DNA from 3 places in the Flavobacterium sp. H4147 genome. Region 3 is predicted to be linked to each of the others. Evidence: riboswitches for the same ligand, from Rfam matches in the RefSeq annotation. Region 3 holds a riboswitch; each other region holds the start of a gene.
What was found. A riboswitch is a leader RNA that binds a small molecule or an ion and turns the genes downstream of it on or off. The one in region 3 is predicted to bind cobalamin.
Positions count from the first base shown of each region.

Region 1 (4,273 bases), on a different contig from region 3:
GTGCTGATAGTAATGATGTACAAGCCTTTTGCAAAAGCACTCACATCGACTTGGTTGTTGTTTATTACTATATTTACTGCTCTTCCAGCAACGTCGTATATTATTATGCCTTTTAATTCATCTTGAGTTTTAATGTTCAAATAATCGGAAACGGGATTTGGATAAATTGCCACTTGTATTCTTTCAAACTGATCTGTTCCTAAAGTGCTAGTGGTAACGGTTATCGTTTTTTCGATTATTTTACCATTCGAATTAAAACTAATTACAACTGCTGCATTTCCTGAAGCTTTTGGCGTTAGAACCAATTCGTCATCTGCATTAATTTCTGCTGTAACAATTTCTGTATTACTAATTGATTTTACTTTTTTTACAATCGCCGCACTTAGATTATCTTGATCCGAAACTACCGTTTTTAAATCAATTACCAAATTGTTGCTTAAGGAAACTTCAGATGCTAAATCTGCACTTAAAACCGGCAGAGCATTATCTGGAAAAACCGTTATGGCTGGAAACCAGTAATAATCATTTAATGTTTTGGTGCTGATTAACGTTCCAGAATTACTAAAAGTATGTATCCAGTTTTTCTGGTAATGAGCGCCATAACCGCTTTCAGTAGTATTGAGAATCAATTCATCAGAAACTGGATCAATACGCAAGGCCGCTCCATACGGAATTTGTTTATAAGTGTCAGTCTGTCCCGGAATTACCGCAAAGTTTTCATTGAAGGTTTTGAATGCTGCATCAAATTTTACGATTTGTGTTCCCGAATTGAAACTATTGATTGAGTTAATCCAGTATAACGCATTTTCTTTATTGCTGTAGGTAAAACTTCCTGCATTCCATGCTCCCCACGAACCTAAATATTTAGTAGTTGGAATGGTATATTCGGTTACATCAAAATTTACTGCGTTGATGTTTACCAATTTCTGGTTTTGAATCGCCCAGACACTCCCGTCTTTTGCTTGTGCAATAGAATGAAATGCACCTGAAATAGTTTTAATTACCGTATTATTTTTTGGATCGATGATTAAAACTCCTGCGTTTTGTTTTACTGCAAATACATATTTTGAGGTACGAATCATATTCCCTATTTGTCCGGCATATTGACTTCCTCCGCCAGTTCCTGCTATCATATCGCCTACTTTCATATTCGCAATATCAAATGCAAAAATTCCGTTTGAAGCGCCAATGTAGCCTGTATTTTCATCTACACCAATAAACGAGCGTCCGTCTCCTCCACCGATATTATCAAAAGCAGCGATTTTTTTCATTGTTAAAGCATCGGCAATTACCAATCTTCCGCCTGGAGTATATTGACTATCACCGCCATCGGCAGCTTGTTTTGAAATGAAATAGAATTTATCGCCATAAATAGTTCCGTATTGTGTAGTAGCGCCAAAAGCCTGATTGTTGTTGGCTGCGCTGTAAACACGATAATTGATATTTCCTTCATTGTCTACAAAATTTACAGAACCATTCGTGTGTCCAAACCATTCTTCGTTTACTACAAAATAGCCTTTTGTAAAATCTACCACATTTACATAAGGATCAACAGGAGTAAATTCTGTTGAAATATCAATGGTATTAAATTCTGGATTGAAATTCCAAACATCCCAAGAACCATTTTGTAAAGCACGACTAGACGCTCCCAAACCCGAGTACCCAAAATCGCTATCGATGTCATCTTTTACCCAATACGACCAATATCCTTTTGACATCCAACCAGACTGCCAGTGATCTTCTGTATCTATTGGTGTGTATTGATCAAAATCGTAAGCAGTTGTGTTTACAATACCACTTACAGGATAATACGGATAGGTTACATTTTCATCTTTATAAAGTCCGTTCGTGTTTTTTCCATTCAGGTCAAAACCAAATCCTCCAATCGCAGAACCAAATTGTGTTCCCTGATACAGCAACGTAAAAAAACGGTGATCTGCTTTTGCAATGGCTTTTAGCATATCTTCTCCTGTTGCATCGCCATCCCATTTAAATCCCCATACTAAAGCATCAGAATTTTTATCATCATTCCATTGTACGACAAAAGCGGCTTTGTTGCTTCCTGTTCCCACCCAATATTTTATATCATCAAAAGTGATGGTACCGGCTGCTTTTTTGGATTGCTTTTCTGTTGTTATTTTTTGTTTTATGTCACTTCTTGGCACGCCCTGAACGGTAATCTGAGCATTCGAAAAGAGTGCAAAAAATAACAACAGTATTAAAAAGTAGTTTTTCTTCATAATTTGTATTTAGGTTAAAAAATTTTAATTAGTCAAAGTATAAATCATAAGCGCCGGCTACTTCTGTCGAAACTTCTCCAAGCCAGCCCGCTTCATGATTAATTCCTGTATGAACTTTAATGAAATCAATTCCAGAAAGTTTTACGTAGTTTCCGTTTTTATCAACAGCCCATGAAATGTCAATGCTAGAAGCGTCATCATTATTGGGCGCATTGTCAGCATAACCGAATTCAAATGATTTACCGACCCAGTAATTTCCAGTGCCGCTTTGGTCATAAAAGTTATTCTCCATTCGGGTTCCTTTGAGCGTGTAAGATGCGTCTGAAATCCAAAGCGGATAATAACTTTGAATATGAAAATTGTTTTTGGTCTTATGGCCTGAATTTCCCAAATTGTCCTGCCATTTAATGTATTCAACATCAGTCTGCCAGAATTCATTTCCTGTTACTCCGGTTTTAGATTCGTCTGGTTTAAAATAGGTTATGCTGTAGTTTTTAAGAGTTGTATTTTTAAAATATTCACTTCCTGCTATTTCGTACCATTCGTCTTCATCAGGTTTTCCGTTTTTATTTTTGTCGTAAGCGACTAGAATAATTCCGGGTTCACATGATCCTGAACGAGCTTCATTGGCTTCATTTCCCCAAAATGCATTTCCTAAAACTTTAAAATCTTTTCCTTTCAAATTGGGAATTGTATGATCGAAACCAAACACAACATAACCACCAAAACCACCTAAAGAAATCATTGTGGTATTAGAACCTACCAAAGATTTTTTGGCCAAAGCAATCACTTGAGCTTCTGTGTTTCCAGCTGCATACTGCGGAATTTCATTGGTAAACTGCCCCACTGCTGGACGAAAATCAAATACGTTCGAAATGTATTTACTATAGGTTCCTGCTTCTTTAATGACATTAATTTTAGATTCGTAAATCTTCAATACACCATTTTTTTCTACCTCTAAAAACAAAGGATAACTTTTTAAATACGGACTGATAAAATCCAGTTGCGCTGTATTTGAAATTACAGAATCATTAATACGCCATTTTATTTTGGCATCAGCAGATAAATCAAGAGCAATGTTGAGCACTTTAAATCGATCAATTGTATATGATTCTTTTAATACTACTGTCGTTTCGGTTTCTTCTTCTTTATCGGTTTGGCAGGCTGTTATTCCAAAGAGAAAAAGAAATAAAAATGTGGCTTTTAGAATTTTAGTTGAATTCATTGTTTTTTTGGGAAGATGTGAAATGTGAAAAGCAGATTTGAGATTTTATTTGATAGAACATAAATGATTCAACAGATTTTGGAAAAAATCTGCAACTGAATAATTGGAAAATTATCATGAGAAATATTCACATGATGTATGTTCAGCAATATTGCTTGAAAAGAAAATAAACGAGTTTGCTGGATACGATGCATTACCTATTAATTTTAAAAATTAATTTTCGGGAACGTAACCAAACAACAATACGAAAATAGACCCGCTACAAAATAGCCGGTGCAGTTATTGTCTTCAACTTTATTCCTCGAAAGTTTTAAACTTATGTGATTATGGCAGGTCTCCTGACTTGTTCCATCTTTAAAACAGCCTTCTCATACGCGGCAGCGAACAATGGCATAAGTAACGTTTAAAGACTTAATAGAACTTACAGTAGCGGGTCTGTTCAGGATTTACACCTGATTCCCTTTTAACTGTTTTTCTTAAAAATTGAAAAAAACAGACCAAAATCTGTCGCAAAGGTAGAACTATGTTTATAAAAACAATAACTATTTTGTACAATTATGGTTTTCTCACTTTAAGAAAACAACATTGAATATTGTGCATTTTTTCTTTTAAGAATGGTTTAATATCTATTTCATAACAAAAAAATTTTGTGATACAATTCTTATTTCCTTAAATTTGAATGATACCATCTGTAGAAAAACCTTATAAATTCATAAGTGTTTTTTAGATTTCAAATGAAAATACATGCCAAAAATTATTTTATCTAACCCAAAATCTTGTAAGCAATGAAAAAAAATCTTGCCTTAAC
Region 1 is NZ_JARKNB010000002.1:458,375-462,647, forward strand. Features, by position in the region: gene P2W75_RS09780 (DUF5074 domain-containing protein) at 1-2,240, opposite strand, end outside; gene P2W75_RS09785 (cell surface protein) at 2,269-3,465, opposite strand; cobalamin riboswitch at 3,776-3,982, opposite strand; gene P2W75_RS09790 (hypothetical protein) at 4,251-4,273, shown strand, end outside.
Region 1: linked by a shared signal. The riboswitch ahead of P2W75_RS09785 (cell surface protein) and the one ahead of P2W75_RS20570 (TonB-dependent siderophore receptor) in region 3 are both predicted to bind cobalamin.

Region 2 (4,273 bases), on a different contig from region 3:
TTTCTAAAATACTGTACATGTTTACTGCCGAAAAATACACTTCCTGCTGATAATAACTATCGTCAGATTGGGCTCCTTCGGTTACAGGTTCTCCTAAAACTTGTGTGGTATCTCTTGCAATATAATGGGTGTAATCGTATGCGTATTTACCTCTGATTTGGAATTTATATTTCTCGGAAACATCTTTCGTTAAAAAAGCCTGAGTAAAGAAATTCTTGTCAAACTGTCTGAAGCCATCTTTAAATTTATTTTCTACAATAGCACCCGGCGCCCCTCTTTCAGAATCATAATAATACACTTTGGCATCCCAAGAGCCATTATTGATTTTTCCATAAAGTCCTGATTCAAATCGAAGCGCTTGTATATCGCTGTTCCAACGCGTTGCTGTAGTGTCATAAGCCGTGCTTCCGTCCTGATTTTTTCTTTTGTATCTAAATTTATACTGACCATTTGATTTAATAAATTCAGAGCTGACACTCATACTTACATGATCGCTCAGTTTTTGTTCCCAACGCAAAGAAGGATCATGGTAATCAATTGACATGGTTTTGTAACGAACGAGCAGATTTGATTTTTTGCTTCCGCTGAAAACAGGTCTTTTCGTGCGTAAATAAATTGTAGATGCCGCTGAAAAGTCTTTTGCCGACTGGAAAATTTCACTTTTTTGTCCATTATACATCGTAAGTGATTCCATATCGTCTAACGAATATTTCCCAAGATCGGTTACACCATTCTGTGCATTTCCAAGCTGAATACCATCATAAAAAACACCCACATGATGCGTACCCATATTACGTACATCAACAGTTTTGAGTCCGCCCACTCCGCCGTAATCTTTTATTTGTGTTCCGGCAAAATAACGAAGCGCATCTGCCACATTATGAGCCGACAGATTTTCGAGCAAAACACCCGAAAGGCTTTGTACAGGAATAACTTCCTGATAGGGTTTCGTTTTTAAAACTACTTCTTTTAAAACCCGAGAACTATCAGCCAACGTTTGAGAGTGAAGCAAAACAGGAATCAATAAAATAAAAGCGGCGAAAAAGGTTTTCTTAAAATTGTACATCATTGTTGAATTAAACCAACTTTCTGATGATGATATAAAAAACCATAGAAAAGAATCCCGCTGTATATCAGCCGGTAATTTCTTTGTTTTCCACTTCATACCACGAAAGTTTTAAACTATATGATTCTGGCAGGTCTCCTGACTTGTTCCATCTTTAAAACAGCCTTCTCATCCGCGGCAGCGAACAATGGCATAAGTATCGTTTAAAGACGTAATAGAACTTACAGTAGCGGGTCTGTTCAGGAGTTACACCTGATTCCCTTTTAACTATTCTTCTTAATGAAAAATAGACCAAAATCTGGAGCAAATATAGGGTTATCTTTTAAAAAACGTTTTACTATTTCCACTTTCCTATCGTTTATTCAAAAAGAAATCTTAAAGAGTCCAAAATATCGTAAAAGCAGGCATTTCCGTAAGAAGTTACATAATTATCATGTCTAAACTCTTAAAAACATGGGAATTATGTAATAATTTAAAAAAATACTGTAAGAATTATACGAGTTTAAATTTTATATTTGTTAAACATGATTTCCAAAGAAAGGTAAAATCTGTAAGATTAGTAATCTTTATGAGCCTTAGTCTAAAAACATTTAAATCGTTTTTTTAAAATATGCCCTAACATAAAAAATGAAAAATGAAAAGAATTATATGCCTAATCCTCTTGTTTTCCCTTTCCGTTTTTTCGCAGACTCCGCCGCCGCCTGGTTTACCTAATCCTCCAACGGGGCCTAATCCACCGGGACTTCCCATAAATGAACTGGAAGGAATATTATTTGCTGCCGGAATCTTATTCGGCATTTTTGTCCTTAAAAAGAAATATAAAATTAAGCTTCTAAAAAAAACATATTTCTAAGCCTTATCATCTCTACTATCTAAAGTATATTCTAAAATAAAAATGAAGTTTATGAAAAAAATTACATTCCTTTTTATTCTGATTTCCATACAAGCTTTTTCACAAATATATGTTGGCGCAAGCACTCCTGTATACGTTCAAAATCAGGTTTTGTACGTGGGTCAGAATATAAATCTCGCTGCTAATTCAAATCTGTATCTGCGAAATCTTTCTCAGCTTGTACAGGGAACCACTGCTACTTCAACCAATTCCGGAACGGGAACCATATCGGTTTATCAAGAAGGAACTTCAGATAATTTCGAATACAATTATTGGTGCTCTCCAGTTGGTATTAACACCTCATCTACCGGAAACAATAACTTTGGAATTACGTTGCTAAACAGGCCTACAACTTCTACAGCGTCTACTCCTGCTACAATTCTAGCATTGGGAAATTATGATGGAACCTCAAATCCGTTAGCGATTGCCTCGTATTGGATTTATAAATTGACCAATGCGAATAATTATTCGCAATGGGTTCAGGTAGCGGGCAATACAACAATTGCGCCTGGAGAAGGTTTTACCATGAAAGGAACCAGCGGCTCAGATGCTACAAATCCTGAAGGAAGCGGTGCTAATAATCCCGGAGGAACTGGTGCTCAGAGATATGATTTTAGAGGAAAACCAAACGACGGAAATATTACCGTAACTGTGGGCGCTTCCAATGCTTCTACCCTTACTGGAAATCCTTATCCTTCTGCGCTTCATTTAAATGCTTTTTTATTAGATCCGCTAAATAGTGCCTGCACCGGAATCGCCTATTTCTGGGAACAGGATAAAACTGTAAATTCACATTTTTTAACAGCTTACAAAGGTGGTTACGGAAGTTATTCTCCGGGATCATTAGGCTCAAATGGTATTTACGTTCCTGCCACTTTTAATACTTACAATCCTGACGGAAGTGTGAATACTACCGGACCATCTTCGGGACTTTCGATTCAACGAAAATATTCGCCTATCGGACAAGGTTTCGTAATAAACGGTGTTATAAACGGAACGGTTACTTTTAGAAATTCATATCGTATTTTTTACAAAGAAGGTTCAGGATTGTCGCAGTTTAACAAACCTGCAAAAGATAAAACTACGGCCAAAACCACTTCTAAAAATACCGAAAATGAAGCTGAAGAAGAAGTTCAGGAAATTCCTCATATTCGAATAAATACGATCATCAACAACCAATTTACAAGACAGCTTGCATTGGCCTTTTTACCAGAAGCCACTGATGGGGTTGACAGAGGACTTGATGCGCTCAATATGGATTCGGCACTTCCTAATGATGCTAACTTTTGGCTGGAAGGAGGAAATTATATCATACAGGGAGTAAATTTTGATACTTCTAAAAGAATTCCACTTATTGTAAAAGCAGAAACCAGTTCAACTTTTAAATTTTCTGCTCCTATAGTTGTCAACTTTGACAATACTCAAAATATTTACCTCTACGATGAATTGGATTCTTCGTATCATGACTTAAAAAATGGAAGTTATGAAGTTACAGTTGCTCCTGGTGTATACACTGACCGCTTCAAAATTACCTTTACCAATTCTACACTTGGTGTTGGAGAAGCGACGAAATCAAACTTCTATATTAGTCAAGATAACACCAATCAGGTTTTAAGAGCTTCAAATCCTGAATCTACAAACTTTAAATCGTTTAGATTATACGATATGCTTGGTAAAGTGGTATTGTTTAAAGACAATCTAGGCGCCGAACAAAACTATGCTTTTTCTACATCTGGTTTAAGCGACGGAATTTATATCGCCGCCTTTTTAACTTCAGATAACGAAAAGATATCACAAAAGATAATCATTACCAATTCAAAAAACTAACTATCAAATACAGCTACAACCTTAATCGACCTATTAACTAATATTAAAAGCTATGATAAACCAGTATATACCTAAAGACTTCAAAACATTTCTAGCATTCTTTTTCATTCTTTTTTCATTCGCATCCCATGCACAAATCGGAATTGGAACTGTAACTCCAAATGCAAGTTCTGTATTGGATATTACTTCTACTACACAAGGAATGCTTACACCACGTATGACCACGGTTCAAAGAACTGCAATTGCTACTCCTGCAGACGGATTATTAGTTTATGATACCGATTTAAAAGCTTTTTATTTCTACTCCTCGGGAACCTCTTCGTGGGTGGCTATCAACAGCGGTGTTAGTCCTAGATTAAATTTTAAACGTATTAAAAGTACTGATAATTTAGCCGTAGTTCTAGCAGCAGAATTGGCAGCGGGCGGAGGATCAAAATATGTTCTGAATACCAATACACTATATGAAATAAACGGTACCATCGTTTTTA
Region 2 is NZ_JARKNB010000002.1:523,922-528,194, forward strand. Features, by position in the region: gene P2W75_RS10035 (TonB-dependent receptor) at 1-1,165, opposite strand, end outside; cobalamin riboswitch at 1,177-1,377, opposite strand; gene P2W75_RS10040 (hypothetical protein) at 1,701-1,919, shown strand; gene P2W75_RS10045 (T9SS type A sorting domain-containing protein) at 1,971-3,785, shown strand; gene P2W75_RS10050 (hypothetical protein) at 3,838-4,273, shown strand, end outside.
Region 2: linked by a shared signal. The riboswitch ahead of P2W75_RS10035 (TonB-dependent receptor) and the one ahead of P2W75_RS20570 (TonB-dependent siderophore receptor) in region 3 are both predicted to bind cobalamin.

Region 3 (4,273 bases):
CCTGATGAAGTACTTCAAAAAGCTTTACAGGCCGGACATTGGGCACCATCTGTTGGTCTGACTGACGCTACGAGATATTATGTCATTAAAGCTGATGAAGTCAAAACGGCTATTAAAAACCTATTTTTAGAATACAATAAAAAAGCCGAAGAACTTACCGATAATCCCGAACAAAAAGAACTTTACAGATCTTTAAAATTAGAAGCAATCGAAGAAGCTCCTATTGGACTGATAATTGCATATGATCGCTCTGTTCTCAATCAGTTTACGATTGGGACTATTGGCAGTAACGAAGCTGTCAAATTCAGCTCGGTTTGTGCTGCTCAGAATATTTGGCTTTCACTTACTGAACAAGGTTACGGAATGGGCTGGGTTTCGATTCTTAATTATCATCAATTCAAAAAAATCCTAGATTTACCCGAACATATAGAACCACTTGGATATTTCTGCATAGGAAAACCGGCTACCAATTATGGCAATCAGCCTATGTTGCAGCAATTACATTGGAAACAAAAATCAGAGATTCCAGATTGTAAAGAAATCAAAGAGATTCATCATATATATATTCCTGAACTTGCATTGAAATCAGAAAACCACATTGAGAACCAATCTGATTTCAACAGACTTTTACAGGAAAAAATAGATTCCAAAACCAAACCCGTTGGTTCTCTGGGAACTTTAGAAACTCTGGCTTTTCAAATGTCGACCGTTTTTGAAACTTTAAATCCCAAAATAACAAAACCCAATATCGTTGTTTTTGCTGCAGATCATGGTATCGCCAATCATGGTGTAAGTGATTATCCGCAAGATGTTACACGCCAAATGGTGAATAATTTTCTTGATGGCGGCGCAGCTATAAATGTTTTCTGCAAGCAAAATGATATTCAATTATCTATCGTCGATTCGGGTGTTAATTATGATTTTCCAACCAATGCAAAATTAATCGATGCCAAAATCGCCAAAGGAACACAATCTTTCCTCCACGTACCTGCCATGAGCGAAACAGAAGTTCAATTGTGTTTTGAAAAAGGAAAAAGCATTGTTGAAAATATTGCACAAAAAGGTTCTAATTGTATTGGTTTTGGTGAAATGGGAATTGGAAATACTTCTACAGCTTCTGTTTTAATGAGCGTTATTAGTGGTTTTCCTATTGAAGAATGTGTTGGAAAAGGAACTGGTGTAGAAAATGAAAAATTACTTCACAAACAAAATTTACTCAAAAAAGCCATCGATAATTATTCCGGTCAAGCCGAATTAATGTCGCAACTCGCCTATTTTGGCGGTTTTGAAATTCTTCAAATGGCAGGCGGAATGCTGAATGCTTTCGAAAATAAAATGCTGATTCTTGTTGATGGTTTTATCTGCACCACAGCTTTTTTAATTGCTCACAAAATCAATCCGGCGATTAAACAAAATGCTGTTTTTTGTCATTGTTCCGCCGAAAAAGCACATCAAAAATTATTGAATTATCTCGAAGGTAAACCAATTTTAAACTTAGATTTGCGTCTGGGTGAAGGAACCGGCTGCGCAGTTGCTTTTCCTATTTTAAAATCGGCAGAAGCATTTTTGAATGAAATGGCTAGCTTTGAAAGTGCTGGAATTAGTAAAAAATAAGTTTCCAGTCTCAGTTTCTAGTTTTCAGATTCAATAAAAATTATATAAAATCCTCATTTTTCAAATGAAAAAACAACTCGACATTTTTTTTACCTGTTTAATGTTTTACACCCGCATTCCTTGTCCAAAAAACATTACTCATGATCCTGATTATTTAAACAAAGCCACGCGCTATTTTCCTTTTATGGGATGGATTGTGGGAAGTATTTCATTTTTGTTTTTCTATGCTTTTTCTTTTTTTCTTTCGATAGAATCTGCGGTTATTTTTGCAATCATTGCTTCTATTTTAACAACTGGAGCTTTTCATGAAGATGGATTTGCAGATGTATGCGATGGATTTGGCGGCGGATGGACGAAAGAAAAAATCCTAATGATTATGAAAGACAGTGCTATTGGAGCGTATGGCGCAATTGGACTTGTTTTGCTTTTTCTAGCGAAATTTAAACTGCTTTCAGAATCTGTTTCAATTATTACAAATCAAAATATTCTGATTTATCTGTTGTTCATTTCTGCTCATTCTTTAAGCCGATTAGCTGCAATCAGCATTATTTTTACACATGAATATTCTCGTGAAGATGCTTCCAGTAAAAGCAAACCTATTGCCAAAAAACATACTTGGAAAGAAGTTCTTGGTTCTTCTTTGTTTGGATTGATTCCTTTGGCAGCACTCTCCTACTTTAATTATAAAATTCTTTTAGCATTACTTCCTGTTTTTATTACAAGATATTTTCTGGCACGTTATTTTCAAAAATGGATTGGCGGTTACACTGGCGATTGTTTAGGCGCTACACAGCAAGTTTGTGAAGTTGTATATTACTTAAGTTTTCTTTTTATATGGAAATGTATCTAGTGCGCCATACCGAAACGATCTGCGAAAAAGGAATCTGTTATGGTCAGTCTGATGTTGATATTGCAGAACCTTTTGAAAACATATTCGGCAGTATCATTTCTGAACTGCCATCTGAAGCGGTGATTTTTACAAGTCCGTTGAAACGCTGTGTAATTTTAGCCAAACATATTCAGGAAAACATCAAAACGATTTCTTTTCAGGAAGATGAACGTTTAAAAGAAATGAATTTTGGCGATTGGGAATTGAAAAAATGGGATGAAATTCCATCGGAACAACTCAATCCTTGGATGGAAGATTTTGTAAACATTAAAGTTTCAAATGGAGAATCTTTTGTAGAATTACACGAAAGAGTTGGCGATTTTTTATCTGATAAAATTTCAAAAACAAATGTTCCAGTCATAATTGTCGCACATGCCGGAATAATCCGAAGCATCATTTGCCATCAGACTTCACTGCCCTTAAAAGATGCTTTTACGAATAAAGTAGATTTTGGACAAGTTATAAAAATTGAAATTTAGAGCGAATAATTTATAATTTTATACGAAACGCAAAAGAAATTTGAATAATCAATATTTTTAATTTTATCTTTGCTGCAAATTTAAGGTTGTGTTTTATTAACACATTAAAAGGGAATCAAGTAAAATCTTGAGCTGTACCCGCAACTGTAAGCTTAGTTCTAAACGAATGTTTGTTGTAAACTACGATGCCACTGCTCGCTAAGGCGAATGGGAAGGTAAACAACAAAACGCAAGCCAGGAGACCTGCCTTTATAACAAAATATCGAGCTCTCGGGAAAAAGAGTGTAGAAATTATGATTTTAAGATTACGTTTTGCTTTTTTATTCCTCGTGTTGTGCCAATTAACTTCGGCGCAGAACGATTCTATTACCAAACTGAAAGAAATTATTGTTTCTGATTCTAATCTGAAAAAATATTCCAATTCGCAGTCGGTTTTAAAATTGAATGATTCCATCATCAATAAAAATGAAGCTTTACTGACTGATTTACTAAACTTTAATTCTACGCTTTATTTCAAAGAATACGGACGCGGAATGCTTTCTACAGTTTCTTTTCGCGGAACGACTTCTTCGCAAACTGCAGTTATCTGGAACGGAATCAACATTAATTCACAAATGAATGGAAGCACGGATTTTAATACGATCTCAGGATCTGATTATAATTCTGTGAGTGTAAAAGCCGGAGGCGGAAGTGTTATTTATGGAAGTGGAGCGATTGGAGGAACTGTACACCTAAATAACGATTTGTTGTTTTCTAATCGTTTTGAGAATACCCTAAAACTAAACTACGGAAGTTTTAATACAATTGGAATAAATTATAAAACCAACATTTCTAATAAGCAATGGAGCGCACAGATTGGTTTTTCCAAAAATAGTTCTACAAACGATTATAAATATCTAAACCGTTATACTTGGCGTGGCGAACAGCGCTGGAACCAAAACGGCCAATTCGATATTATAACTATGAGTGCTAATGTGGGGTATAAAATTGACGATAAAAACACTCTAAAATTGTACAGCCAGACTTCAAATACAGATCGAAATACATCTTTAGTAACAGAAAGTGAAACTAAAAGCAAATATGTGAATGGTTTTAATCGAAGTTTATTAGAATACGATGGTGATTTCGGAAAGTTTAAAACCAATTTCAAAACGGCTTACATATTCGAAAACTATAAATATTACGCCGATAATACGAAAGACTATTACAGCTCTGGCAATACTGAAAGTTTAATCACCAAACTGGATTTAGGATATACTCTTTTTAAAACTACTCAGATAAATGGTATTGT
Region 3 is NZ_JARKNB010000005.1:55,442-59,714, forward strand. Features, by position in the region: gene cobT (nicotinate-nucleotide--dimethylbenzimidazole phosphoribosyltransferase) at 1-1,614, shown strand, start outside; gene P2W75_RS20560 (adenosylcobinamide-GDP ribazoletransferase) at 1,679-2,464, shown strand; gene cobC (alpha-ribazole phosphatase) at 2,449-2,982, shown strand; cobalamin riboswitch at 3,049-3,248, shown strand; gene P2W75_RS20570 (TonB-dependent siderophore receptor) at 3,276-4,273, shown strand, end outside.